2 linked regions of the Duganella zoogloeoides genome follow. The protein of the gene in region 2 interacts with the protein of the main gene of each other region in a pairwise test. Links are inferred from orthologs where the notes say so. Each region holds a gene or a part of one and is shown on either strand. Other genes may lie near its edges. The genes, in order: cheA and SR858_RS00925.

What was found.
Region 1: the proteins of SR858_RS00925 (region 2) and cheA interact in binary tests that used the Escherichia coli proteins (3 or more experiments, as listed by UniProt). The link is inferred for Duganella zoogloeoides from one-to-one orthologs.

The regions. Positions count from the first base shown.
Region 1 is NZ_CP140152.1:3,889,080-3,906,035, reverse strand. What follows is about bases 2,314-5,259. They hold cheA (chemotaxis protein CheA), read left to right. Parts: upstream 2,314-2,651; coding sequence 2,652-4,868; downstream 4,869-5,259. Other genes in these bases: SR858_RS17205 (chemotaxis protein CheW), read left to right, coding at 4,881-5,259; SR858_RS17215 (response regulator), read left to right, coding at 2,314-2,606. In the rest of the region: flagellar motor stator protein MotA, read left to right, coding at 1-577; flagellar motor protein MotB, read left to right, coding at 614-1,561; SR858_RS17220 (hypothetical protein), read left to right, coding at 1,618-2,166; more of SR858_RS17215, read left to right, coding at 2,241-2,313; more of SR858_RS17205, read left to right, coding at 5,260-5,369; SR858_RS17200 (methyl-accepting chemotaxis protein), read left to right, coding at 5,500-7,269; SR858_RS17195 (CheR family methyltransferase), read left to right, coding at 7,302-8,168; chemoreceptor glutamine deamidase CheD, read left to right, coding at 8,178-8,774; SR858_RS17185 (protein-glutamate methylesterase/protein-glutamine glutaminase), read left to right, coding at 8,793-9,869; chemotaxis response regulator CheY, read left to right, coding at 10,004-10,393; SR858_RS17175 (EAL and HDOD domain-containing protein), read left to right, coding at 10,450-11,676; panC (pantoate--beta-alanine ligase), read right to left, coding at 11,694-12,533; SR858_RS17165 (segregation and condensation protein A), read right to left, coding at 12,554-13,408; SR858_RS17160 (DUF3460 family protein), read right to left, coding at 13,428-13,637; SR858_RS17155 (hypothetical protein), read right to left, coding at 13,790-14,185; SR858_RS17150 (extracellular catalytic domain type 1 short-chain-length polyhydroxyalkanoate depolymerase), read right to left, coding at 14,380-16,116; SR858_RS17145 (GNAT family N-acetyltransferase), read right to left, coding at 16,540-16,956. UniProt on the Escherichia coli protein: Involved in the transmission of sensory signals from the chemoreceptors to the flagellar motors. CheA is autophosphorylated; it can transfer its phosphate group to either CheB or CheY.
Region 2 is NZ_CP140152.1:190,613-202,307, forward strand. The notes cover bases 7,668-10,658. They hold SR858_RS00925 (methyl-accepting chemotaxis protein), read right to left. Parts: upstream 10,033-10,658; coding sequence 8,302-10,032; downstream 7,668-8,301. Other genes in these bases: SR858_RS00920 (GDSL-type esterase/lipase family protein), read left to right, coding at 7,668-8,027; SR858_RS00930 (sugar O-acetyltransferase), read right to left, coding at 10,362-10,658. Outside these bases: SR858_RS00870 (substrate-binding periplasmic protein), read right to left, coding at 1-217; SR858_RS00875 (EexN family lipoprotein), read left to right, coding at 428-715; SR858_RS00880 (YkgJ family cysteine cluster protein), read right to left, coding at 829-1,131; SR858_RS00885 (alpha/beta fold hydrolase), read right to left, coding at 1,144-1,920; SR858_RS00890 (M14 family zinc carboxypeptidase), read right to left, coding at 1,925-2,941; SR858_RS00895 (hypothetical protein), read left to right, coding at 3,099-3,569; SR858_RS00900 (DUF2145 domain-containing protein), read left to right, coding at 3,566-4,363; SR858_RS00905 (glycoside hydrolase family 88/105 protein), read left to right, coding at 4,436-5,860; SR858_RS00910 (CzcE family metal-binding protein), read right to left, coding at 5,906-6,256; SR858_RS00915 (PaaI family thioesterase), read left to right, coding at 6,496-6,933; more of SR858_RS00920, read left to right, coding at 6,936-7,667; more of SR858_RS00930, read right to left, coding at 10,659-10,925; SR858_RS00935 (TetR/AcrR family transcriptional regulator), read left to right, coding at 11,057-11,695. UniProt on the Escherichia coli protein: Receptor for the attractant L-aspartate and related amino and dicarboxylic acids. Tar also mediates taxis to the attractant maltose via an interaction with the periplasmic maltose binding protein. Tar mediates taxis away from the repellents cobalt and nickel.

The sequences.
Region 1 (16,956 bases), 3.7 Mb from region 2 along the record:
GTCGATCGAAGGCGATATCGACAGCCCCGAACAAAGCCCTGTCTTCTCCAAGTACCCGAGCGTACTGGCCGACCATCACATCGTCGAATTCATCACCGACTATCTGCGCCTGATGGTGTCCGGGAATATGGATGCGTTCCAGATCGAAAACCTGATGGACAACGAGATCGATACCCACCACCACGAGGGCGCCGCACCGGCCCACGCGATTGCCCGCCTCGGCGACGGCATGCCGGCTTTCGGTATCGTGGCGGCGGTGATGGGCGTGGTCCACACGATGGAAAACGTCGGCTTGCCGCCGGCCGAGCTGGGCATCCTGATCGCCCACGCACTGGTTGGTACCTTCCTCGGTATCTTGCTCGCGTACGGCTTCGTGGCGCCGCTGGCCAGCCTGCACGAACAAAAGCTGGAAGAAGAAACCAAGATGTACCAGTGCGTCAAAGTCATCCTGTTGGCCAGCCTGAACGGCTATGCGCCGGCGCTGGCCGTGGAGTTCGGCCGCAAGGTGCTGTACTCGACCGAGCGGCCGTCGTTCAGCGAGCTGGAAGACCACATCAAGAAATCGAAATCGAAGTGATGAATTTTCTGATGCTGGTCCAATTAAGGAACTGCCATGGCTGAAGAAGGCTTACGGCCCATTATTGTCAAACGGATCAAGAAGCACGGCGGCGGTCATCACGGCGGCGCGTGGAAGATCGCCTATGCCGACTTCGTGACGGCAATGATGGCGTTCTTCCTCTTGATGTGGCTGCTCGGCTCCACCACCAAGGGCGACCTGAACGGCATCTCCGAATATTTCAAGACGCCATTGAAGGTGGCGATGCAGGGCGGCTCGGGCAGCGGCGACAGCAGCTCGGTGATCCAGGGCGGCGGCACCGACCTGACCCGCAAGACCGGCCAGGTCAAGGCCAGCGACAATCCGACCGAACAGAAAACCTACAACCTCAACGCGGCCAAGAAGGCGCTCGAGGCCGAGGAAAAAGAGCGCCTGAAAAACCTCAAGCAAAAGATCGAGCAAAAGATCGACGCCAACCCGGTGCTGACCAAGTTCAAGAACCAGCTGCTGCTCGATATCACCAGCGAAGGTTTGCGGATCCAGATCGTCGATGAACAGAACCGGCCGATGTTCAATTCGGCGCGCGCCGAGCTGCAACCGTATTTCAAGGAAATCCTGCACGAGATCGGCTTCGTGCTGAACGACGTGCCGAACCGCATCGGCCTGACCGGCCACACCGATTCCACGCCGTACATGAGCGAGACCGGTTACAGCAACTGGGAATTGTCTGCCGACCGCGCGAACGCCTCGCGCCGCGAGCTGATCGTCGGCGGCATGGCCGATGCGAAAGTGCTGCGCGTGGTAGGGCTCGCTTCTGCCGCCAACCTCGACAAGGCCGATCCGTTCAACCCGATCAACCGCCGCATCAGTATCCTGGTGATGAACAAGCGCACCGAGGAAAGCGTGATCCGCGATGGTGGCCGCCAGATCGAGGTGGGCGCGGAGGAGGGCACGGTCGAGGAGGCGCCGGCAGCGCCGCCTTCGGGGCCGCCGGTGCGCAAGTAACGCCAAAGTAACGCCAACGTAGCGACAACGCAGCAAGCAGTAATCACGAGACTTATATGACGAGAAAAAAAATCCTGGGGTCGCATGTCAAACGCCTGATGTCGGGCGTGTCCGACCACGGGCGCAAGCATCTGACCGAGGTCGAGACCGACCTGATCCAGACCCGGCTGCTGCTGGAGGAAGCGATCGACAAGCTCTCCTTCAACTTCATGGCCATCCACCAGGCGGTGGCGGGTGAACAGCCCACCATCCAGAAGCTGCTCGACGGCGCCGACATCACGGCCGAGCAGCGCACCCAGCTGGAAGCGCTGCCCAGCCAGGTGGGCGGTTACGTGAACGCGGCCGTGGTCAGCCTGCAATTCCAGGACATGACCAGCCAGTTGATCGACCGTACCCTGAAACGGGTGACCGGCCTGCGCGAGTTTCTCGGCACGCTGGGCGAACATGGCGCCGAGATGGTGCCCGAGAGCGATAACGAACAGATCGTCGAATTGCTCGGCAAGGTGAGCATGGCGCTGGCCATCCAGAGCCTGGAATTGCGCAGCGTGCTGCGCAAGGCCGTACACCAGCAACACATGGAGAGCGGCGACATCGAACTGTTCTAAGGGCCCCCGGCCCGGAACACCGCCGATACGATAGCAACAAGCCGGAGCTCCGGCAACACACAGTGAGAACCAAGATGGCCAAGACAATACTTGCAGTTGATGATTCCAGTTCCCAGCGCCAGATGGTGGCCTTCAGCCTGAAGGCGGCCGGCTACGACGTGGTCGAAGCCGTGGACGGCATGGACGGCCTGGAAAAAGCCAAGCTGCAACAGGTCGACATGGTGTTGACCGACCAGAATATGCCGCGCATGGACGGCCTGGAACTGATCAAGATGCTGCGCCAGCTGCCCAGCTACGCCAAGACCCCGATCCTGATGCTGACCACGGAGTCGTCGGACGAAATGAAAAACAAGGGCCGCGCTGCCGGCGCCAATGGCTGGCTGGTCAAGCCGTTCGATCCGCAGCGGCTCAACGAGGTGGTGAAGAAAGTCATCGGCTGATCGGGCGCATGCAATGATGCTGAGCGAACTTTACGGAGTATCACCATGACCATCGATATAAGCCAGTTTTTCCAGGTCTTTTTCGATGAGGCCGAGGAACTGCTGGCACAAATGGAAAGGTTGTTGCTGGCCGTCGATATCGATGCCCCCGACGCCGAGGATCTCAACGCCATCTTCCGCACCGCCCACTCGGTCAAGGGCGGCGCCTCCACGTTCGGCGTGACCGACATGACGGAAGTGACGCACATCCTGGAGACCCTGCTCGACCGTATCCGCAAGGGCGAAATGGCGCTCACGTCCGAACACGTCGATGCCTTCCTGGCCGCCAAGGACATCCTCAAGATGCAGCTGGACGGCCATCGCCACGGCAGCGAAGTGGACCAGGACGCGGTCGGCAACATCCGCATGGTGCTGCATTCACTGACGGAAAACGTGCCGGTGGCGGCGCTGGCCCACGTGGTCGTGCCGTCGTTCGGCAGCGCCGAGGTCAAGGTGGTCGATCACAGCGGCGGCCGCCGCTACCGCCTGGAGTTGCCGGTAATGGACCACCGCGAGGTGACCGCGCTCGGCGCCGAGCTCGGTTTGATGGGGCACGTCTCCATCACGCCGCTCGACAAGGACCGCAACGCCATGGTGGTGACCACCCACGAGAGCCTCGACGATATCATCGCCATCTGCTCGTTCGTGCTCAACCCCGAAGACATGACCGTCACCGAGTTGCCGGCGCTCGACGCCGCCCAGCAGCAGCTGGAAGACGCGGCCCGCAACAAGGTCGAGAGCGAGCTCGGCTACGGCTTCTTCGACGCCGTGCCGCTGCACCCGGACAGCGCAACCGCTGTCGGCGGCGGCAGTGCCGGCGAAGGCTACGGCTTCTTCCAGCCGCTCGAAGAAATTCGCGCCAATGCCCAGGCTGCCAGCGACGACGCGCGCGGCTACGGTTTCTTCCAGCCACTGGAACAGATCCGCGCCGCTGCCGGCATCGTCAGCGACCCGGCGCAGGTGCTCGAGGACGAGAAAAAGGCCGCGAAGAAGGAAGAGAAGGAAAAAGAAAAGGCGGCCCACGGTCCGGGCGCGGAATCGTCGTCGATCCGTGTGTCGATCGAAAAAGTGGACCAGCTGATCAACCTGGTGGGCGAACTGGTGATCACGCAGGCCATGATCGAGCAGCGCGTCGATACGCTCGACCCGATGAAGCACGAGCGCCTGCTCAACAGTGTCAGCCAGCTGACCCGCAATACCCGCGATTTGCAGGAAGCGGTGATGTCGATCCGCATGATGCCGATGGACTTCGTGTTCTCGCGCTTCCCGCGCATGGTGCGCGACCTGGCCGCCAAGCTCGGCAAGAAAGTCGATTTCATCACCAACGGCGCCGCCACCGAACTCGATAAAGGCTTGATCGAACGGATCGTCGATCCGCTGACGCACCTGGTGCGCAACTCGATCGATCACGGCATCGAAATGCCGGACGTGCGCCGCGCCGCCGGCAAGAGCGATGCGGGCCGGCTGTTCCTGTCGGCGTCGCACCAGGGCGGCAACATCATCATTGAAGTGTCTGACGACGGTGGCGGCTTGAACCGTGAAAAAATCCTGGCCAAGGCCGCGCAAAACGGCTTGGCCGTGAGCGACAGCATGAGCGATGCCGAGGTGTGGCAGCTGATCTTCGCGCCCGGTTTTTCCACCGCCGAAACCGTCACCGATGTGTCGGGACGCGGCGTGGGCATGGACGTAGTCAAACGCAACATCACCGCCATGGGCGGCGTGGTCGATATCCGTTCGGCCAAGGGATTCGGTACCACGATCTCGATTTCGCTGCCGCTGACGCTGGCGATTTTGGACGGCATGTCGATCAAGGTGGGCGAGGAGGTGTACATCCTGCCGCTGGGCTTTGTGATCGAATCTCTGCAGCCGACGCCGGAAGATGTCAAGGAAATCAGCGGCAAGGGCCGCGTGATCAAGGTGCGCGGCGAGTATCTGCCGCTGGTGCCGCTGTACCAGATGTTCGATATCGTGCCGCGCTTTACCAACCCCAGCGAGGGCATCGTGGTCATCATCGAGACCGAGGGCCGCAAGGCCGGGCTGTTCATCGACGACCTGGTGGGCCAGCAGCAGGTGGTGGTCAAGAACCTGGAATCGAATTACCGCAAGGTGGCCGGCATTTCCGGCGCCACCATTTTGGGCGACGGCGGCGTCTCCCTGATTCTCGACGTTGCCGCCCTGATACGCTCGTCGCGCCAGCTGGCCGACGAACAGATTTTTTCGTAGAGAGGAATTACCATGTCCGACGCATTGACCACAGGCGCCAACGAGATCGCCGGCCACGAATACCTGGCGTTCAAGCTGGGTACCGAAGAATACGGTATCGACATTCTGAAAGTGCAGGAAATCCGTGGCTACGAGGCGGTCACCCGCATCGCCAACGCGCCCGAGTTCATCAAGGGCGTGATCAACCTGCGCGGCATCATCATCCCGGTGGTGGACATGCGCATCAAGTTCAACCTGGGCGAGCCGATCTACGACCAGTTCACCGTGGTGATCATTTTGAACATCAACGGCCGCATCGTCGGCATGGTGGTTGATTCGGTGTCCGACGTGACCACCCTGACGCCGGAGCAAGTCAAGCCGGCGCCCGAGATGGGCACGGCGTTCAGCTCCGACTACATGATCGGTCTCGGCACCATCGACGAGCGCATGCTGATTTTGGTAAATATCGACAAATTGATGTTGAGCCCCGACATGGGCTTGATGGAACAAGTGGCGGCCTAAACCCAGCCCCAAAGCGGTACGCGTCCCTGCCCGCGGCGCTCCCCACAGAGGGCGCGCCAGAAGAATACTTATCACCACCGCGTGGACGTCTCCGGTGGCGCAAACCAACGCAGCACACGGGGGAACAGAGATGAATTTACGCGATGTAACGATCGGTACGCGCCTGCGTATCGGCTTTGGGGGCATTTTGGCCATCCTGGTGGCCATGGTCTTGCTGACCAACTACCTGAACTACAACAACAGCAAACGCCTGGAAGACGGCCTCACCGTCGCCAGCGCCAAGAGCTTGCAAGCGAGCACCATGAAAAGCGCGATGCTCGAGACCGGCATCGCCATGCGCAATATCGGCCTGCAATCGGACGTCAGCCTGATGCAGAAGGAAGAGCAAAAGGTCAAGGACCAGCGCGCGCTGTACGAGAAAGCACTGAACGACCTGAAAGCGCTGGGCTTGTCCAGCGAAGAGCAGGCCGTGCTGGCCGAGATCAGCAAGCTCGACGGCCAAACCGATAGCGCCTTCAAGGAAGCGCTGGCGCAAATCCTGGCATTCAACACCGAAGGCGCGGCCAAGATCCTGTCGGGCCGCATCGACCCGCTGAACCAGCAGACGCTGGGCCAGATCAACAAGCTGGTCAACCTGCAACTGGCCAGCTCGAACGACGTGATCGGCAGTTCGGAAGGCGCCGTGCGCTCGCTGATGTACCTGCTGTTCGGCCTGGGCGCCGTGGCCGTCGCCCTGGGCGTGGTGTGCGCGGTGGTGATCACCCGCTCGATCACGGTGCCGCTGGCCGGCGCGGTGGTGGTGGCGCAGCGTGTCGCTTCCGGGGAACTGAGCTCGGAAGTGGTGGTCGTGGGCCGCGACGAAACCAGCGAACTGCTGCAAGCACTGCACGACATGAACCACAGCCTGGCCACCACGGTGGGCGAGGTGCGCGCCGGTTCCGAACTGATTACGACTGCCGCGCATGAAATTGCCGCCGGCAATGCCGACCTGTCGGCCCGTACCGAGACGCAGGCGAGCTCGCTCGAAGAAACCGCGTCGTCGATGGAAGAGCTGACTTCGACCGTCAAGCAGAACGCCGACAACGCGCGCCAGGCCAACCAGCTGGCGGTCTCGGCATCGTCGGTGGCGGAAAAGGGCGGCAACGTCGTCTCGCAAGTGGTCTCCACCATGGGCTCGATCAAGGAAAGCTCGAGCCGCATCGTGGACATCATCGGCGTGATCGACGGCATCGCCTTCCAGACCAACATCCTGGCCTTGAATGCCGCCGTGGAAGCTGCCCGTGCCGGCGAACAGGGCCGCGGCTTTGCAGTGGTGGCGTCCGAAGTGCGCAACCTGGCGCAGCGCTCCGCTGGCGCCGCGCGCGAGATCAAGGAACTGATCAGTGACTCGGTGGACAAGGTCGATGCCGGCAGCCGCCTCGTCGATGAAGCGGGGCAGACCATGGAGCTGGTGGTGACGTCGATCCGGCAAGTGGCCGACATCATGGGAGAGATCACCGCCGCCACCCAGGAACAAAGCCACGGCATCGAGGAAGTCAACCAGGCCATCACCCAGATGGACGAGATGACCCAGCAAAATGCCGCGCTGGTGGAAGAGGCGGCCGCTGCCGCCGAGAGCATGCAGGAGCAGGCCGAGATCCTGGCGCGCGCCGTCAGCATCTTCAAGCTCGCTGATAATGGTGGCCGCCGTGCCGCCTACGCTCCGGCTGCTGCACCGCGCGCCGTCCCGGTTGCCGCTGCCAGCAAGCCGGCTGCCAAACCGGCGGCCCGCCTGGCTGGCGCTGCTGCCCCCAAGCCGGCCGCCAGGCCTGCGGCGGAGGAAGCGGCCCCCAAGGCCGCACCAAAAAGCACACCGAAACCCATCGCCAAGCCCCAGGCTGACGAGTGGGAAGAGTTTTAAAGCTAGCATCAATGCAACATCAAGGACACACCATGCCGCACAGTAAAGACACCGTTAAAGAGTTCGATTTCAATGCCCGGGACTTCGAGCGTGTGCGCGGCCTCATTTATAAACGCGCCGGTATTTCGCTGGCCGACAGCAAGCAGGAAATGGTGTACAGCCGCCTGGCCCGCCGTTTGCGCGCCACCGGCATCGCCTCGTTCGCCCGTTACCTGGACGACCTCGAAGCGGGCCGCCTGGGCGAGGAGTGGGAAGCGTTCACCAATGCGCTCACCACCAACCTGACGTCGTTCTTCCGCGAGGCGCACCACTTCCCGCTGCTGGCCGATCACGTCAAGGGCAAGCGCGAGACGTTGAACATCTGGTGCTCGGCCGCGTCCACCGGCGAGGAGCCGTATTCGATCGCCATGACCGTGTGCGAAGCGTTCAATACGCTCACGCCCAACTGCCACATCATCGCCACCGACATCGACACCAATGTGCTGGCCCACGCCGCCAACGGCGTCTACACGATGGACCGGCTCGACAAGATGAGCCCGGAACGCAGCCGGCGCTTTTTCTTGAAGGGCAAGGGCGAGCGCGAAGGGCAGGCCCGCGTGCGCCAGGAATTGCGCAACATGATCACCTTCAAGCCTTTGAACCTGCTGGCCGACAGCTGGCCGGTGAGCGGCCAGTTCGACGTGATCTTCTGCCGCAACGTGATGATTTATTTTGACAAGGACACCCAGCGCAAGATCCTCTCGCGCTTCGTGCCCCTGATGAAGCCCGATGCGCTGCTGTTCGCCGGCCACTCCGAGAATTTCCTGTACGTCTCCGACGCGCTCAAGCTGCGCGGCAAGACGGTGTACGAGCTCGACGACAAACACCGGACCGCCGCCAAGGCGCCGGCCCGACCCTAGAGAGCTGCCATGGACCTCGAACAATTTGCCACGAATCTGTACTACGACCGCACCTTCGACTGCGAAGCGGCCAAGATCCTGCCGGGAGAATACTATTTCACCAACAAGGACATGCTGATCGTGACCGTGCTGGGCTCGTGCGTGTCGGCCTGCATCCGCGACCGTACCACCGGTCTTGGCGGCATGAACCACTTCATGCTGCCCGATGGCGGCGGCGACGGCAGCCCGGTGTCGGCCTCGGCGCGCTACGGTACGTACGCGATGGAAATCCTGATCAACGATTTGCTCAAGGCCGGCGCCAAGCGCGAAAACCTGGAAGCGAAAGTGTTCGGCGGCGGCGCCGTGCTGAAAGGCTTTACGGCCATCAACGTGGGCGAGCGCAATGCGGCGTTCGTGCTCAGCTTCCTCAAGACCGAGCGCATCCGCGTGGTGGCCGAGGACCTGAACGACATCCACCCGCGCAAGGTGTATTTCTTCCCGCGCACCGGCAAGGTGCTGGTGAAAAAACTGATGCAGACCCATAACGATACGCTGGTCAAGCGCGAAGTGGAATACGCGAGCCGCCTGAAGAAAGCGCCGGTGGGTGGCGAAATCGATTTGTTTTAATGTGTAGAAAGCAACCGTATGAAGATCAAAGTTCTCATCGTCGATGACTCCGCGCTGATCCGCAGTGTCATGAGCGAGATCATCAATAGTCAACCCGACATGGAGGTGGTGGCGACGGCACCCGATCCGCTGGTCGCGCGCGAATTGATCAAGCAGCACAACCCGGACGTGCTCACGCTCGACGTCGAGATGCCGAAAATGGACGGCCTCGACTTCCTGGAAAAGCTGATGCGCCTGCGGCCGATGCCAGTCGTGATGGTGTCGTCGCTGACCGAGCGCGGCTCCGAGATCACCATGCGCGCGCTGGAACTGGGCGCGGTCGATTTCGTCACCAAGCCGAAAATCTCGATCCAGGCTGGCATGCGCGAATACACCGACCTCATCTCCGACAAGATCCGCGCTGCCGCCAAGGCCCGCGTGCGCGCCCGCACCTTGCCGCAACCGGGCGCCGCTGCACAGGGCAGCACGCCGTTGTCGGCGCTGCGCAATCCGCTGTTGTCGTCGGAAAAGCTGATTATCGTCGGCGCTTCCACCGGCGGCACCGAGGCAATCCGTGAATTCCTGATGCAGATGCCGTCGGACTGCCCCGGCATCCTGATCACCCAGCACATGCCCGAAGGCTTTACCCGCTCGTTCGCCAAGCGGCTCGACTCGCTGTGCAAGATCTCGGTGCAGGAAGCGCAGGGCAACGAACGCGTGCTGCCCGGCCACGCCTACATTGCGCCCGGCCACTCGCACCTGTACCTGACCCGCAGTGGCGCCAACTACATGACCAGGATCGACCAGGCCGAGCCGGTCAATCGCCACCGGCCGTCGGTGGACGTCTTGTTCCGCTCGGCAGCGCAGGCGGCCGGCAAAAACGCGGTGGGCGTGATCCTGACCGGCATGGGCAAGGATGGCGCAGCCGGCATGCTGGAGATGAAGAATGCCGGAGCGTATAATTTCGCCCAGGACGAGGCCAGTTGCGTGGTGTTCGGCATGCCGCGCGAAGCGATCGCGATCGGCGCTGCGCACGAGGTAGGCGCCCTGACGGCGCTGCCCGGCATGGTGCTGGGTTACCTGGCGCAGCACGGCATGCGCGCATTGCGGGTGTAAAAGGCGTAATTGTGGTTGCAGTGACGTTTTACTGCGACTTTGTTCGCCTTGGAGCAACGAAAATGCTATCCTACAACTTGCTTGGAGTTTGTAGGCAATATTAACAACCGCGTAAAGAAACAACGGAGTAATTCATGGCTGATCCAAAGATGAAATTTTTAGTTGTTGACGATTTTTCGACGATGCGTCGCATCGTCCGAAATCTGTTAAAAGAACTGGGTTATGCCAATGTCGATGAGGCGGAAGACGGCGTCATGGCGCTGGCCAAGCTGCGCGCCGAGTCGTTCGACTTCGTCGTCTCGGACTGGAACATGCCAAACATGGACGGCCTGACGATGTTGCAAAACATTCGTGCCGACCCCGCACTGGCCAAGCTGCCGGTACTGATGGTGACTGCCGAAGCCAAGAAGGAAAACATCATCGCTGCCGCGCAAGCTGGCGCCAATGGTTACGTGGTCAAGCCGTTCACCGCCGCCACCCTGGACGAAAAGCTGAACAAGATTTTCGAAAAGCTGGGCGCGTAATACCTTAGTGGTCGGGCCTGGCCCGGCTACGCTCGACAGCCTGCCCACGGACGGCCATGCACCACACTCATTTCCTGGTTCGCGAGCCGTTGCTCGACCCGCAGCAGCGGGTGGTCGGGTATGAGTTGACCTGGAAGCAGCCTGTGCAGGCCAGCGGCGTTTCTGCTGCGCCGGTCGTTGCCCTCGAGTCCCTGCTGAACTTTGTCGCCAGCCACGTGATCGGTGGCGAAGACGGCGAGACCTGGCTCCTGCTCGATAAAATCCTGTTCCTCGAAGCCGTGCCCGAGATGCTCTCGGCCGATGCGCTGCATCGCATGCCGCCCGCGCGCACGGTGCTCTCCTTGCCCGCCGCCACGCTGGCCAATCCCGATACCTTGCAAGCCGTGCACGCGCTGCGCGCCGGTGGCGTGGGCATCTTGCTGCGCAACTTTGCCCGCGCCCCGGCCGGACTGCGCCTGGCCTCGCTGGCCTCGTTCGTGGAAGTACGCTTCAGTGGCGCCAACGTGGCCACCCAGGCGCGCGCGTATGCGGCGCTCAAGCAGTCGGGACTGACCATGGTGGCGCGCCCGGTCAGCAACTGGGCCGACTTCGACGCCTGCGCCGCACTGGGCCTGAATGCCTTTGTCGGCAAGCTGCACCTGACACCGCGTCCGGGCAACACCGCACGGGGCCTCAATCCGGCCCAGGCCATCATCCTGCAACTGATGCAGATGGTCAAAGAAAACGCCGACCTGGCCCAGATTGAAGCTGCACTCAAGCGCGACCCCACGCTGTCGTACAAGCTGCTGCGGTTTATCAATTCAGCCGGCTTCGGCGCCGGGCGCGAGGTGCAGTCGATGCGCCAGGCCCTGACCTTGCTCGGCTATTCGCCGCTGCATCGCTGGTTGACGTTATTGCTGGCAACGGCCAGTACCACCGGTTACTCGCCGGTGCTGCTGGAAACCGCCGTGGTGCGCGGCCGCCTGGCCGAACTGCTGGCGCGCGACACGCTGGGCAAGAGCGAGGCCGAACAGGTCTTCGTGGCAGGCATGTTCTCGCTGCTGGACCGCTTGCTGGGGATGACGATGGCGGAAGTGCTGGAGACCATCCAGCTGCCCGAGGGGGTAGTGGAAGCGTTGCTGACCCGCAGCGGGCGCTACGGGCCGTACCTGGCGCTGGCCGAGGCGTGCGAGCTGAACTCGGACCTGGTGGCAGCGCTGGCGATCGCGCTCAAGCTGCACCCGGAGGAAATCAACCAGGCCCATTTGCAGGCGCTGGCATGGGCGCAGCAGATGGCGGTCTGAGACCGCCATCTGCAGGATTAAATTTCCAGGTTGTCGATCAGTCGGGTAGTGCCCAGCTTGGCTGCCGCCAGCACCACCAGCGGCGCGCCTTGCGCCAGGTCGCCCGCCGACGGCGGCTGCAAATCGATGCGTTTGCGGATCGACACATAATCGGGCTGCCAGCCGCGCTGCGCCAGGTTTTCCATCGCCTTGTGCTCGACCTGGAATACGTCCAGGTGGCCGGCGCGAATTTCTTCGGCCACGAAGTTCAGCGTCTGGTACAGCGCCGGCGCCTCGGCCCGCTCGTTTTCCGACAAATACATATTGCGCGACGACAGCGCCAGGCCGTCTTCGGCGCGATAGGTTTCGGCGCCGATGATCTCGGTCGGCAGCGCGAACTGGCGGCTCATATTACGCACCATCATCAGCTGCTGGTAATCCTTCTTGCCGAACACGGCCACCTTGGGCTGCACGCACGAGAACAGTTTCAGCACGATGGTGGTGACGCCGGTGAAGAAGCCGGGGCGGAACTCGCCTTCGAGCGTATTGCCCAGGTCGGCCGGTGGATTGACGCGGAATTCCTGTGGCTCCGGGTACAAATCCTTTTCGGTCGGCGCGAACAGCACATAGACGCCTTCCTTCTCCAGTTTTTCCACGTCGGCCTGGAAAGTGCGCGGATACTTGTCGAAGTCTTCGTTGGGGCCGAACTGCAGGCGGTTGACGAAGATGGACGCGACCACTGGATCGCCATGCTTGCGCGCCAGGCGCATCAGGGACAGGTGGCCCTCGTGCAGATTGCCCATGGTGGGAACAAAGGCGGTACGCAGTTGACCGCTGAGCTGGTCGCGCAATTCTTCAATGGTGGTGATGATTTTCATGGGTCATTTCGGTAAACAATTCAGGCCGGCGCATACGCCAGCCGGACATAGATCGGTGCGAACGGTTCGGCCTGGGTGATCTCGATCAGCGTCTCCTTGGCCAGCTCGAGCAGGGCGACGAAGTTGACCACCACGACCGGCACGCCGCCGGCCACGTCGAACAGGTCCGCGAACTCGACAAAGCGGGTCGATTGCAGCCGGCGCAGGATGCCCGTCATGTGCTCGCGCACGGACAGTTCTTCGCGGCTGATCTTGTGGTGTTGCGTGAGCCGCGCGCGCTTCATCACGTCGAGCCAGGCTTGCTGCAAATCCAGTGGCGCCACGTCGGGCAGCACGGTCACCAGGCTTTGCTCGATATGAATCTGGGTGCGCACGAAGTCGCGGTCGAGCTGCGGCAGCGTATTGAGATCGTAGGCGGCCAGCTTGATCTGCTCGTAGTCGAGCAGGCGCCGCACCAGTTCCGCGCGCGGATCGTCCGCTTCGATGTCGAGGTCGGTCTGTCGCTGCGGTAGCAGCATGCGCGACTTGATTTCGATCAGCATGGCCGCCATCAGCAGGTACTCGGCCGCCAGTTCCAGGTTGGACTTGCGGATCTGGTCCACGTACTTCAGGTATTGCAGCGTGAGCTGCGCCATCGGTATGTCGAGGATATTGAAATTCTGCTTGCGAATCAGGTACAACAGCAAGTCCAGCGGGCCTTCGAATGCATCGAGAAATACCTCGAGCGCATCGGGCGGAATGTACAGGTCATTGGGCAGCGTGAGCAGAGGTTCGCCGTACAGGCGCGCAAAACCGGACACATCGGCCGTTAGGGCCGCTGTGCCTGCCTCAGCCGCCGTGGCCGGTGCTGGTTCCGCTGCTGATTCTGGCAACATGCCTGCCGCCTTGAAGCGATCAGAGCTTGTTCTGGTAGACGTAGGCTTGCTGCTTGACGGCCGACTTCAGCTGGCGCTCCTGCTCGTCGAGCGAGATCGGCGGACGGTCCCACAGCAGGGCGCGGCCCTGTTGCTGACCAGCTTCGATCGCCGGATTCTTCGCTTTCAACTCTTTGATGAACAGCGTGTGGTCGGATTCGTACATCGAATGTTGTTTAGAGAGTTTCATATCGTCCGTATGAGTGGATTAGCAATGGCTATTTTACCGCGCCACAGCGTCCCGGGGCGAATTTGATTACCGGCGCTGCGATCATTGGCGCCTGAATGCAAAAAGCCGCGCCGGTTGCCCGGGGCGGCTTTGCAAGACCGGGATGCCGCGGTTTAGCGCACCATTGGACGGACATTCGGAAGGGCGCAATCGGCTTTTGCCAGGCGATTGTCGTGCTTGCCTGCGTGGGCAGCGGTTTGTGCTGGCGGCGTGGCGACGGCAGCGTCAACGCAGTTCACATCCTTGGTGTACTGGGCGCTGGCCATTTTGGCGTCCTGGCGGGTCTGGTAGCGTTGTTGCGGATCGGTCTGGGTGGCCGCGTGGCTCGGCAGGGTCGGGTGCAGTTCACCGGTGGTGGACGCGGCTTGCAGCGAGGTGGTGCTGATCGGCGCGGCTTCCTGCGGACTCAGCTGGTTCGGCGTCAGCGCCGAATTTTGCGCAAAGACGCTGGCGGTCATGCACAGGGTGGCGATCAGGGCGGTCACTTTGGCGGTAGTCTTGGTGTTCATGTCAGCTCCTCTTGTTGCATTGAATGAGGCTTGATTATTTCATTCGATAGCAAGTTCAGCCGTAGGACACACGCTCATGCCCGCGTCGGACGGCAGGGCGCCGGGTTGCCATCCTGGTCCCATTGCGTGATACCGCCCCTGTCGCACTTGCTGGCGCGACAGGAGCGGTCAAGGATTACCCGAGCAACCCTGGCTTATGGGCAAATCCCCACCTTGTAGTATGCCTCGGCAGTCTGCGCCAGGGTGCTGCGGAAGAACAGGCTCGACAGCCCCATCAGGTCGTTCGAACCGTTGGCGTAGGCCAGGCCGAACTTGTTGGTGGCGCGGCCTGCCTGCACGTGGGCGTAGTTGCTGGCGGTGACCGTGGTGCAGGTCCAGCCGCCGTTGCCGGCGCTGGTGGTGACCGTCAACGGCGCCGACTGCGCGCTTTCGCCGCCGTTGCCTACCGACGTCACCGTGATGGTATAGCTGGTGTTGGCAGTGAGGGCGCCGACGGTGTAGCTGGTGCCGGCGACCGGTGACGACGTCACGCGCGAGCCATTCACGTACACGTTGTAGCCGGTGGCGGCGCCGGCAGCGTTCCAGGTCAGCGCCACGGTGGTGTCGGTGACGGCGCCGGCGGCGATGCCGGTGGGGGGCGTTAGCGCCGGCTCGCTACCGACCGAGAACTGCGTGATATTGCAGGCAGCCGACGTGCGGTTGGCGGTGTCGGTGGCGGTCACGGTGCCGCTGTAGTTGCCGGCAGCCAGGTTGTAGGTCTTGTTGAAGTTGGCGCCGCTGCCCGCTGTGCTGTCGTTGACGGCAGTGGGGCCGCTCAGCACGACCGTGTAGTTGCTGACGTTGCCGGTGGCCGCGCCGCTGACGCTGGCGCTGGTGGTGCTGATGGCGGCAGCCGAGCACGCTGTCATTTCCGGTCCGGTACTTTCACCGACGCGCAGGTTGTTCTTGTACCAGAAATCCATCACGAACGCCGGGTAGTTGACCTTGGTATTGTCCACGAAGTTGACGTTCTGCCCGCCTTTGCCGGCCGGCCACGAGTGGCCCATGCCGGCCACCGTGATTTCGTGGGTACGCACCTTGCCGTTGCTGTCGCGGTAGGGGATGTTGGTGCCGCCACCAGCAACGGTTTCCGCTGGCGCTGGCGTAAACGAGCCGCCGTAGATCTTGCGCATCGCCTCGGTGGCAAGCGGTCCGTAGGCCTGGCCGACCGTGTAGTCGAACGTGCCCCAGATGGCGCCGGCGATCTGCGTGCTGAACTTGCTGGCGGCACTGCCGGCCATCGCCTTGCAGCGCGATGCCGCAGTGTCGGACGTGTAGCCGCTGGGGACGCTGCCGATCTGCAGCGTGGTGGTGCCCGGTGTGGGACCGGCGTTGATGCCCATGCCGGCAAACACGTCCGGCGCCAGGCAACCCATCACCATGGTCTGGCCACCGCCCGACGACAGGCCGGTCACGTACACCTGGTTCGGATCGATCGCGTACTGCGGATCCTTGACGAAGCGGTCCACCAGGTCGAGCAGCACCTTGTCGTGGCCGCCGCTAGTACGGCTGTGGCTGGTGTTCGCATAGTCCCAGCAATGGTTGTAGTACACATTGCCGGTCGCGTTAGGCGCCAGGATCACGGCGCCATACTGGTCGCCCATGGCAGCCCAGTTGTAGCCGCCATCGGTTCCGTTGATGACGTCGCCGGCAGCGGTTTGTTTGCAGCCGTGCAGGACCAGCACCAGTGCGCGCTTGCCACCGATCTTGGGTTCGCTTGCTGGCCAGTAGAAGAAGCCGGTGAGGTTGCCGCCGTTGGCAGTGTCGGCAGCCCAGGTTTGTTGCGCGCTCCACTTGCCGGGACCTGGTGTTGCGCTCCATGAGGGCCAGGCCCAGCATAGAAGGATACAGACGAGCGCGTGCCACAGCGTGCGCTGGAGGTGGTGAGTCATGATGGTCTCCGTTATAAAAAGAATGGTGTGCTAACCCAGCCAAAAGATGAATGGCTGAGGAAATATTAGTCCACGAAAATTTTCATACAAGCTCCCCCGTAGTTCTACTGTTGCGTGCGCGATTGGCGCAGCTCAACAAATTGCTGTAAAGGAGAAATTGAAAGCGAGCCTTATGGCATAAGGCGGCCTGAGCAGTTGGCGCATCTGTGGGACCATCATTTGGCGCCGGATAGGTCTGGCTGGGACAGACGTTTAGGTTTTGCTGCAGAGTGCGCTTGGATCGCAAGTCGGCATCTCAATTTCGGGTTGACTCTACCTTTGGAGTGGAGTCGCCGAGCAGTATTTCACAAGCGCTTGTTGAAATAAGTAGGAGGGTTACTCGTCCGCGAGTGGGAACGGTTCCTACCCGATTACTAGCCAGTGCTACCACGCGAGCGCGCGGCGCATCACCAGTGGCGGCGGTTCGAGCGGGTTGGCGTGCGAGTATTCGAGTTCCTCGGCCAGCGCGAATTCGTACGACGCATAAAAATCGACGAGCTTGCGCTGGTCGGCGCGCACCGCCAGGCGCACTTCGTCCACGCCGCAGGCCAGGCCATGGTGGATCACCGCTTCGAGCAGGTGCTGCGACAGGTTGTGGCCCCGCCACGCGGGCAGCACGCCCATGCGGCACACCTCCCAGGTGCGGCTGCCGCCATCGAGCGGCAGCCAGCGCACGGAGCCTACCGGTTCATCATCGACCAATAAGACAAAACCGCCGCCATCGCGCAGGTGGTCTGCAACGATGACGGCGGTTTCGCGGTGGCCGCTGGAAGTGACGCTGACCTTGCCAGCCCACGCCGC
Region 2 (11,695 bases):
GCCGCTTGAGCTGGCGCGCCAGCGCCGCCCCCATCGCCTCCTGGAACCCCGAGCGGCGCGACACCGAGGTCTCGCCGGGGGCGTCTTCCACCTTGTGGATGTAGCGGATCGTGGCTTCTGCCTTGCGAGACGGCGCCACCGGAGAGGCTGCCAGCGCAGCAGCCACCCAGGCAGTGCCCAGCAATATCAGTGCCGACACGGGTATCAGTTTGGTCATGTGGTGCCTCGGTCGGGAAGGTGGTGTCACGCTAGCGGATTAGTGGAACGCCGTCAATGTAACCACATGCTAAGATTGTCGTTATGGCCACGAATGATCGTTTTTGGCCAATTCCCTCCGCCGTCCTGCGCTGGTTTTTTATGTTCAGGCTGCGCGTGCATGGTCTGACAAGTTTCGATAATGTGAACGTTGCACATCAGGAGAAATCACTTGAAGAAAATTAGTATTGTGCTGGTCGTCGCGGCCCCGCTGTTAATGCTGGCAGCTTGCAAAAGCGAGAAACCGCCTGAAGTGGTTCAAACCGTGGAATGGTACAAGGCCAACAAGACTGAACGCGCTGAGGTTTTGGCCAAGTGCAAATCCAATCCCGGTGAGCTCGCTGCTACGCCAAACTGTGTCAACGCCACGCGCGCCGACACGTCCACCACCTGGAGCGCAAGAGGTGGCGGTATTGCCCCAGTTAAACCACTGACGGCAGACGACATCAACAAAAAATAGCGTTAATCAAGGAATGGCGAGAAAGCATGCCACTGACGCTTTCTCGCCAGTACTCGAGACAGCGTTGAGCAGACGTCGGCCCGGCTTCCGGCACGTCTTCAAAGCGGGCGAGTTTATCGCCTGTCCGGCGTGGTTGCGCGGTCCAGTTCATTGAGCCACGAGATTGCCTGTTCCCGGTTCGACCCGCACATTTCTTCCGATGGCTGCAGCCCACCGCAGAACCCCGGCCGCTCGGGGCGGCCGAAGATCAGGCAGCGCTGGTCGTCGCCCAGCTGCACGCAGCGCACTCCAGCCGGCTTGCCATTTGGCATGCCGGGAATCGGGCTGGTAATGGAGGGCGCGGTGCAGCAGGCGCCGCAGTGCGGGCGGCAGGCGAATGCCGGGCGCGCGTTGGCCGGGAGGATCAGGGTGCTCATAGGGCCGGTATTTTACCGCGCTTCTGCGGCGATGTCCCCGGCGGCTACCCACGCGGCCACCCGCTGCGCCACCCATTCGCCATCGTCGAGCGGGAGGTCGTGGCCGGCGTTGGGATGGATGCGGTGCTCGGCCCGCCACGCTTGCGCCAGGTGCTGCGAGCAGCGCGGATCGACCAACTGGTCGCCGGTCGAGGACAGCACCAGCAGCGGCAGGGCGGGGCGTGCGGCCGGTGCACGGAAGCGCGCTGCCGCCACCAGCTGGCGCAGCGCGTTGCGGCGGCTGACCGGGAATTCGTGCTGGTAGCCGAGCCAGCGCCGCAGCAGGCCCTCGCGTTCGGCATTGTCGCCATGGCGGCTGGTCAGGCGCAGGATCAGCCGTTCCTGGGCCTCCACGCTGCCGTCCGCCAGCATGTGCACGATGGCGCCATAGTTGCGCCAGCGCAGGCGCTGGTGGAAGCAGCTGAACGGCCGCATGCTGGTGTTGATCAGCACCGCGCGGTCGATCTCGTGCGGATAGCGGCTGGCCCATTCCACCGCCACCATGCCCCCCAGCGACAACGCCAGCAGCGAGTAGGGTGCCCGTACCCCGCGTGCGCGCAGCTCGGCGCGGCACGCTTCCACCATCGCCGCCACCGAAGTCGGGCTGATGGCGGCGTGATGGACGCCGTTGCCGGGCAAATCCGGGGTGATGATGGTGGCGCCCGGCAGCGCCCGCGCCAGTTGGCCGGGGAAGCGGCCCCAGTGGCGCTGTTCGCGTATCAGGCCGCGCAGCAGGATCCAGGTGAGCATCGGATTACGCTCCGTACCAGTGCGTCAGCGAACGCCGCCGCTGCTGCTTGCGCGCCATCCCTTCCGGCACCCAGCGGCCGTGGCTGTTGACGGCCCGCATCAGGAAATCGAACCAGATCAGGTGGCGGCGCAGCACCCGTTGCAGCCGGTGCGCGGCGGTGGGATTGAACATGGCCACGCGGTCGAACAGCTGGCGCGGGTTCTTCTTGACCCACAGCCACGACCCCATCTCCAGCGTGAGCGGTAAAAAAGTGCGCTCGGTGTAGCTGGTGCCGTTCAGGTACAGGTAATCCCACAGGTCGCCGTGGGTGCGGTACTGGCGGCTCTGCGGCTCGAACACGTAGTTGTGGTTGGGATAACTCTCGCTGAACAGTTCTTCGAGCGCGCCAATGTCGGCCAGGTGGGCGATTGGCGCGGCCGTGTGCGCATGGGGAAACCAGATGCGGTCGCGCAGGCCGAAGCCCGAGTGGCAATCGAGCGCCATGCTGAACTGGCGGGTGAGCAGTTCGCGCTCGACCACGTCGCACACGGCCAGGCTTTCCGGTTCCATCGGCGCGCCGGCAGGGCCGCGGTACCAGGGCAGGTGGTGGCTGTAGCGCTGGCCGCCCAGCATGAACGGCACCCGGTCTACGGCCGACAGTGGCGCATTGCGCATCAGATCGACGCCCTGCGGATTGCAGCGCGTGGCCTGCCACATGCCGCCGGGGTTCACCAGCGGCATGAAGACCAGGCGCATCGATTCGAGCTGCTGGTGCAGTGTGCTGTCCCAGCGCAGCCGCGCCAGGATGCTTTCCATGAACGACAGGATGACCTGGGTGCCGATGCGCTCGAGGCCGTGGATGCCGCCGAAGAATCCGAGTGCCGGCACATCCAGGCTGGGATTGCCCAGCGCGATCGAATACACGGGAAAGTCGCGCCCGTCCATGGAGACGGTGCAATGGGTGTCCACCTGCATATGCTTGCCGCCCGCGTCGATCAGGCGTTTCAGGGTGATCAGTTCTGGCAGATTCTTCTCGGGCATGTGCAGGGACACTGGAAGCGGGGACCAACAAGTGTAGCTGAAATTGATTTCGCGCCAGCGCTGCGCACGCTTGGCTTGAGGCAGATACAGGAGAGTGCAGTTCGCCCCTACTACGCTGGACCTTCTTTGCGATTTGGAAATTTACCTAGGAGATACCATGAAACCGAGCATCTTTTTCAGGATGGCCGTGATACTTGGCCTGTTAGCGGCATCGCACGGGGCAAGCGCGTCGTCGCTGCTGCGCGATTTGTCCGGCAATCTCTCTATCGGTACGCTGTCGATCGTGGCGTCTCCGGTTGTCTCGGCGGTAGGCTCCGCGCAAGGTGGCGCCGCGCTCTCGGCCGGACCGGTGATCTTGGTCAGTGGCGCTTCGTTGGTCGTCAGCGGCTTGGTGCACAACGAAAATATGTCCGAGATATTTTTGACGGCGGTCGGATCGGCTGGCCAGTATTCGGTCACTCTCGGCGCTCAGGCCGTCAATGCAGTGGGCCTGGCCGTCGGCGCCATGGTCGAGGTGGTAAGCGAAAGCAGCGGCACTATTTTAGTAACATCCGGAAAAGTACTGGCCTTCATCCCGAATGCCTTGGGTGAAGCGTTGTTGTCACAACAACGGCTGGCAGCTCCATGAGCGCGCGACGCCATGCGGCTTTGCTGGCGATGGTGCTGTGGGCGGTCTGCGCCATGCCGGCCCATGCCGGCCGCGCGTGTGAAGAACAAGCGATGAGTTTCGAAGCTTTGCGCGACGGGCTGGCAACGGGGGCGCGCTTGCAGGCCGCATTGAATGCCACCGGCAGCGACGTGGCGCTGATCGCGCGCCAGGGACAAGACCTGTCCGCCTACGGGCTGAAATACTCGCATGCGGGCCTGGCGTATCGTGCCGGACCCGGGCAGCCATGGCGGGTGTATGAATTGCTCAACGAATGCGGCACCGCAGCGTCTGGCCTGTGGGTCGATGGGTTGGCCAATTTCTTTCTCGAGGGGCCCTTTAGCTACGACGCGTTGATCCTGGTCCCCCCGGCCGCAGCTGCCGAGCGCCTGACACTGGCCTTGCGCGATACGGTGCAACTGCAACGCTTGCACCAGCCGCATTACAGCATGGTGGCTTACCCGTTTGCCACCACCTACCAGAACTCCAACCAGTGGATACTGGAAGTGCTGGCGCATGCTGCGGCCGACCAGGGGCGGGTCGCAACCCGGCAGGAAGCGCAGCAGTGGTTGCAGGCAGCTGGTTACCGCCCCAGCGAAATGCGTATCGGTGCCCTCAAGCGGCTAGGCGGGCGCATGTTCAAGGCCAATGTTGCGTTCGATGACCATCCGAATAACTTGCGCTATGCTGGCCGCATCAATACCGTGACCGTCGATTCGATCAGCGAGTTTCTACGCAGGCAACAAGGCTGGACCATGCAGGAAGTGAAAAAGTAACTTGACGAAATCGTTTACCTTCCATAGCCTTCCTGGTGGAGACTTCAATTCACAATTAAAAAAGGGTAAACGATGACACACGTTTCAAGCCGCCTGGCGATGCTGCTGACCGCCATCCTGGCCTCCGGGGCCGTCCATGCCGCCACGGCGCTCGACATCCAGCCTGGCGGATCTTTCCGCAACACGGACAACAAGAACCTCAAGGATACGAGCGAAGGCACGTACCCGGTTCCCTACAAAAAGCCTACCGCCGCCGAGATCACCGGCGCACTCGACCGCGTGCGCGGCTACGTGGACAGCATCACCCCCACCCGCATCATCGACAAGGCCACCGGCAAGCCGGTCACCGACCTGAAAAAACCTGTCGCTGGCGCCGTGTTCGAGCCGTCGTCCAACGATTTCGGCCTGATGGTCTACGAGATGGGCGTGATTCACTCGGGCCTGATCAAGGCTGCCGAAGTGACCGGCGACAAGCGCTACACCGACATGACGCGCCGCCACTTCCAGTTCTTCAAGGACAGCAAGCCGTACTTCCGCGCCCAGGAAGACCAGTTCAAGCTGGGCCGTGCCAACAGCTTCACCCGTTTCCTGCAGCCGATGTCGCTCGACGACAGCGGCTCGATGTGCGCGGCGCTGGTGCGCGCGCGCTTCGCCAAGGTCGGTCCCGACCTCAAGGACATGATCGACACCTGCAGCGGCTACGTGCAAAAGCAGCAGTACCGCCTGGCCGACGGCACGTTCGCGCGCAAGCGTCCGCAAGCGTCGTCGCTGTGGGCCGATGACATGTACATGGGCATTCCGGCGCTGGCCGAGATGGGCCACCTGACCGGCGACAAAGCCTGGTTCGACGATGCCGCCTCGAACGTGCTGACCATGGCCGAGCACCTGTACAACAAGCAGAACAACCTGTTTACCCACGGCTGGAACGCCAACAACCCGGACGCGCCGCGCTTCTACTGGGCGCGCGCCAACGGCTGGGCAGTGCTGGCCATGAGCGACCTGCTCGACGTGCTGCCGAAAGACCATCCGTCATACAACAAGGTGCTGGCGCAACTGCGCGCCAGCCTGCACGGCATCGCCGAAACCCAGTCCGGCACCGGTCTGTGGCACCAGATGCTCGACCGTAACGACTCGTACCTGGAAACTTCGGCCACCGCCATCTTTGTGTACGTGTTTGCCCATGCGATCAACGAAGGCTGGATCAGCCCGACCACCTACGGCTCCATTGCCCAGGCTGGCTGGGTAGGCCTGAGCACGCGCATCAACGCCAAGGGTCAAGTCGAGGGCACTTGCGTAGGCACCACGTTCGCCAGCGACCACATCTACTACTACAACCGTCCGACCAGCGTCGATGCCATGCACGGCTACGGTCCGGTGTTGCTGGCGGGTGCAGAAATGCTGCGCATGCTGAAAAATCCCGAGATCGACATCCAGCACAAGCTGCGCACGTACCACTACGTGCCACGCGAGCACGGCAAGGCCATCAGCGATCACTGATAGCCTCGATGTCTGATAAGGCGCCGCTGCGAGCGGCGCCTTTTTTTAACCGCGGTACAGCGGGTGGGACGCCACGTGCACCGTGACCTTGTGGTTGATCATGCCGCTTGGCGCGATCTTGGACAGGTCGAAGCGGGCTTCATCGCGCAGCGTCTGGAAGTGCCAGGTGAAGCTTTGGCCGTTGACGCGAAACTCCACGGTCTCGCCGTTGTTCACGTTGACCGCCCGGGTTTTTTCCGTGATCACCACGTGGCGCTCGGCGGCGGTGGCTGGCGCCATGGTGCCGTACGGGGCAGCCTTGGTACCGGCGGCGTGGGCGCCGCCAGCCAGCAGTGCTGCGGCCAGGCCCGTTGCCAGGGTGGTTGCGAGAGCGGCTTTGCGGAAGGTCTTGAACATGATGAAATCCTTTGAGTGGTAGAGCAGGGGTTCCTGCGGTCGTTGCCGGCATACGTTCGATTTGCTGCCGACAGAACACAGTATGGATGCGCCGTCCACGCCTAAAATCTGCCGCTCGGGGTGTACGGCATATGCCGGTCGGCATATTTCGCTGGTGGCATCCGAGGCGTGCCTCTAGCAGAGCGCAAGGCGCTTCGCTATAGTGGCTGCCAAGCCCATCCTTACCGAAGGAATTACCGATGCATCCCGAAAAAATGACCGGCCTGGAATTGCTGCAGGCAGCGATAGACGGCAAGTTTCCCCGCCCACCGATGTCCGACACCATGCCGATGGAAATCACCGAGGCCAAGGCCGGCTACATTCTCGGCACCGCGCGCGCCGACGAGCGCCACATCAACGTGATGGGCGGCATCCACGGCGGCTTTGCCGCCACCATCCTCGACTCGGCCACCGGCTGCGCCGTGCACTCGATGCTGGAAGCGGGCGTGGGCTACGGCACCACCGACCTCAGCGTCAAAATGTTCCGCCCGGTACCCAAGGGCGAAACCTTGATCGTCGAAGGCAAGATCATCAACCTCTCGCGCAGCCTCGGCGTGTCCGAAGGCACGCTCAAGACTGCCGACGGCAAGCTGCTGGCCCACGCCACCGCCACCTGTTTTATTTTGCGCCGCGACTGACCATGTTGAACCTGACCCGGCAATTCTTCCGCGCCGCCGGCCTGGCCGCGCTGGTCGCTTCCAGCAGTGCCTGGGCCGCCGTGGCCGTCGGCGCCGATGACGCCAACTTGCAATACACGGGCCGCATCGACTTCGCCGACAAGGCGGCGCCGGTGATCTCGTGGCCCGGCACCAGCATCGAAGGCAACTTCACCGGCAGCAGCCTGGCGGTCACGCTCGATGACCAATACGGCAAGAACTGGTTCAACGTTTTTATTGACGGCAAGCTCGATAAACCGGTGATCATCAGCGCCGCCAAGGGCGGCAAGACTTACCCGGTGGCGACCGGCTTGCCGGCCGGTCCGCACCGCTTCCTGATTACCAAGCGTACCGAGGGTGAGGAGGGCGCGACCGTGTTCCGTGGCCTGGAACTGGCCGACGGCGCCAGGTTGCTGGCGCCGCCCCCGCGCAAGGCGCGCCGCATCGCCTTTTTTGGCGACTCGATCACCAGCGGCATGGGCAACGAGGCGCCCGACGACGGCCCCGATCACGAACTCAAGGACAAGAACAACTTCATGGCGTACGACGCCATCACCGCGCGCGCGCTCGACGCGGAAATGCACGTGGTGTCGCAAAGCGGCATCGGCGTGATGATCAGCTGGTTCCCGTTCATCATGCCGCAGTTTTACGACCAGTTGAGCGCGGTGGGCAACAACGACAGCCGCTGGGATTTCAGCCAGTGGACGCCGGACGTGGTGGTGATCAACCTGTTCCAGAACGACAAATGGCTGATCGACCGCGAGCAGCGGCTCAAGCCAATCCCGACCGACGCGCAGCGCATCGCCGCCTACAAGGATTTGGTGAAAAAGATCCGCGCCGAGTATCCGCGCGCCTACATCATCTGCGCACTGGGCAGCATGGACGCGGTGAGCCCGGGCAGCAAGTGGCCCGGCTACGTGAGCAGCGCGGTGGCGCAACTACGCGCCGAGCAGGATGAACGCATCGACACGCTGTTTTTCGACTACACGGGCTACGACAAACACCCGCGCGTGAAACACCACCAGGCCAATGCCGCCAAGCTGACGGCGTTTGTCCGCCAAAAAATGGGTTGGTAACTTCGGGGTCAGTGCCGACATTCGGACACGAACTGAGCCCTATAGCGGTTGGGCCCGTGTCCAAATGTCGGCACTGACCCTAATGCCGTTACTAATGCCGTTAAGTTAAGCTCCGCATAGCCGTCGTACCCGCGCAGGCGGGTACCCAAGTTCTGCAAAATCCCCGGAAACGCCTGCCAAATTGGGTCCCCGCCTGCGCAGGGACGACATTTTTAAGCAAACAAAATTAAGACTTTTCGCTTAACTTAACGGCATTAGGCACTGACCCTGAACTTTAAAATTCTTCCCAGTCGCCGTCGCTGCTGGCGGCGGGTTTGGTGCGGGCGGGTTTGTCGGCCAGTTTTAATGCTGGCGATTTGGCCGCTGGCCTGGCTGCCGGTTTGGTAATCGCAGGGCGGGTGGCTGGGGCTGCTGCTTTGGCTGCTGCCGGACGCGATGCTGTTGACGCGCGAGCCGGGCTGCCAGCCACCTGGAACACACTCACCATCTCGGCCAGTTTGACTGCCTGCTCCTGCATCGCTTGCGAAGCGGCGGCGGCTTGTTCCACCAGTGCGGCATTTTGCTGGGTGACCGTGTCCATCTCGGCCACGGCGGTGTTGATCTGCTCGATGCCCAGTTCCTGCTCGCGGCCGGCCGAGCTGATCTCGCCCATGATCTGCGTGACGCGGCGCACGCTGCTGACGATTTCCGTCATGGTGGTGCCCGCTTCGTTCACCAGCGCGCTGCCGGTGCCCACTTTTTCCACCGAATCGGTAATGAGCTGCTTGATGTCCTTGGCGGCGCTGGCCGAGCGGTGCGCCAGGTTGCGCACTTCGGTGGCCACTACCGCGAAGCCACGGCCCTGCTCGCCGGCGCGGGCCGCTTCCACGGCCGCGTTCAGCGCCAGGATGTTGGTCTGGAAGGCGATGCCGTCGATCACGCCGATGATGTCGGCGATCTTGTCCGACGATTCGGTGATTGAGGCCATGGTATCGACCACGCGCGCGACCAGCTCGCCCCCCTTGACGGCGATGTCCGAGGCGGAACCGACCAGCTGGTTGGCCTGGCGGGCGTTGTCCGAATTTTGTTTGACGGTCGAGGTCAGTTCCTCCAGCGATGACGCGGTTTCCTCCAGGCTTGCGGCCTGCTGTTCGGTGCGGCGCGACAGGTCCATATTGCCGGCGGCGATTTCATTGCTGGCAGTGGCGATGGCGTCGCTGCCGTCGCGCACGCTGCGCACGGTGTCGGCCAGGCGGTCCTGCATCTGGTGCAGGCCGGTCATCAGCGCGCCCATTTCATCCTGGCGGCCGAGGTCGATGGTATTGGCCAGGTTGCCGTCGGCAATGGCGTTGAAGTGCTTCAATGCTTCGCCCAGCGGGTTCATCACGGCGCGCAGCAGCATGAGCGACGACACCAGCGCCACGACCAGGCCCAGCACGATGGCAACGATGGCGAAGGTCATGTTGCGGTTGTAGGCGGCCTGGCTGGCCTCGTATTGCCTGGCAGTCGATTCGAGCTGGTACACGGACAGCTTTTCGGCGCTGTCGGTGTACAGGCGGAACAGGCGGGTCACTTCGCTGAGCATCAGGCGGTCAATTTCCGGCTGGTTCTTCTCGCGCAGCGCCTTGAATGCCTGCTGGATGCCGTCCTTGATCAGCGCGGTGCGCGCGGCGCCGGTCTGGTCGGCCAGCGCTTTTTCACCGTCGCCGAAAGGCAGTGCGGTATAGCGCGCCCAGGCTTTGTCGCTGGCGTCGAGGAAGCCTTGCGAGCGGGCCAGCGTTTCTTCAGCATTGGCCGCGTCCGGCTTGAGCGCCACGCGGTCGATCGACAGGCGCGCGCGGTCGATCTGGATCTGGGTGTCGGCAATGGCCTTCATCGACACCATGGAATTTTCGTAGACGTCCTTGAGTACGCCGTTGGTGGTGTGCAGCGCCGAGATGCCGCGCACGCCAATAAAGATCATCAAGGCGCCGAGCAGCAGCATGGTCCCGATCAGGCGGGTGCGGATAGTGAGGTTTGAAAACATGGTGTGTTCCATTCGAGAAGTGTCGCAAGGCCAAAATACGGTCAACGTAAGCAGGATTGCAATGTCAACAGCGGCAACGGACCAGGGGACGTGGCGGCCGGTTGCGGAAAATCGGTCTCTACGCTGTGCGCCGGGATGGCGGTGGGCAGCGATGCGGCAGGGGAATGGGCCACATGGAGGGTTCGGTCACTGCGGCGGGGATAAGGCCGTAGACTTGCATGCGCGTAGTCTGAAAGACCGGCAGTGTGACAGCGAACGCCGCCAGTCTAGCTGATTAATTTCTGGTGGGCAAATGAAACAAATTGAATTGCAGATGATTTTGCGACACTTCAGCGCGGCCGCGCCGGATTGCCGACCACGGTCACGCCGGGTGCAACGTCGCGCGTGACCACGCTGCCGGCGCCGATCAGGGCATCGTCGCCGATGGTCACGCCCGGCATGATCAGCGCGCCGGCACCGATCCAGACATTCTTGCCGATCTTGATCGGCCGCCCGAACTCCAGCCCTTGGGCGCGCAGCGCCGGTTCGCGCGGATGGTCGGCGGTGAGGATTTGCACGCCGGGCCCGATCTGCGTGCCGTCGCCGATTTCCACCTGTACCACGTCGAGAATGACGCAGTTGAAATTCATGAACACGCCGTCGCCGAGCGTGATGTTGTAGCCGTAGTCGAGGTGGAACGGCGGACGCACCACGCAGTGCTTGCCGACGGCGCCCAAGCCTTCGTGCAGCAGTTCAGCATGTTGTTGCGGTGTCAGGCCGATGCTGCGGTTGTAGCGCTCCATCCAGTGGCGGGCGGCAGCCTGGTCGGCCTGCAGTTCGTCATCGACGGCAGTGTAAAACTCGCCGGCCAGCATTTTCTGTTTTTCGGTTTTGGTATTGGGCATCGTCAGCATTTCCTTTGGCAAGAGTGTGGATTTTGCCATAGTTGTCAGCAGGGCCAGGCACCGCACCTTGACGTCCCCCGGCCTTGCGCTTATATTAATGACTTACAAGTAAGTAACAGTCAGGCAAGAGTCGATCCCCCATGCAAGCCCCTCAAGACAACAAGCCCCGCTGGGAGCGGCGCAAGGATGCGCGCCCGCAGGAATTGCTGGCCGCTGCCCTCGACCAGTTCGTCGAACGTGGTTATGCCGCCACCCGGCTGGAAGACGTGGCCAAGCGCGCCGGCGTGTCCAAGGGCACGCTTTACCTGTATTTCACCAACAAGGAAGAGCTGTTCAAGGCCGTGGTGCGTGGCACCATTGTCGAAGTTATCGGCGAGGCCGAGCAGGATGCCGCCGGTTTCGAAGGCCACAGCGCCGCGCTGATGCGCGAGCTGCTGATGCGCTGGTGGAACCAGTGCTGCTCCAGCCAACTGGCCGGGATCACCAAGCTGATGTTCGCCGAAGGTAACAACTTTCCGGAACTGGCGCATTTTTACAACGAAGAAGTGGTGGCGCGCGGTACCGGACTGATCCGCAGCGTGCTGGTGCGCGGCATTGATCGCGGCGAGTTTCGCGCCGTCGATCCCGACGTCATGACGCCGGTGCTGGTGGCGCCGGTGATGATGCTCATGATGTGGACCCAGTCCTTCATGCCCGCCTGCGAGATGCCACCGATCGATCCGCACGCCTATATGGACCTGTTTATCACCACCAACCTGGCCGGCCTGGCCGCCCCCGCG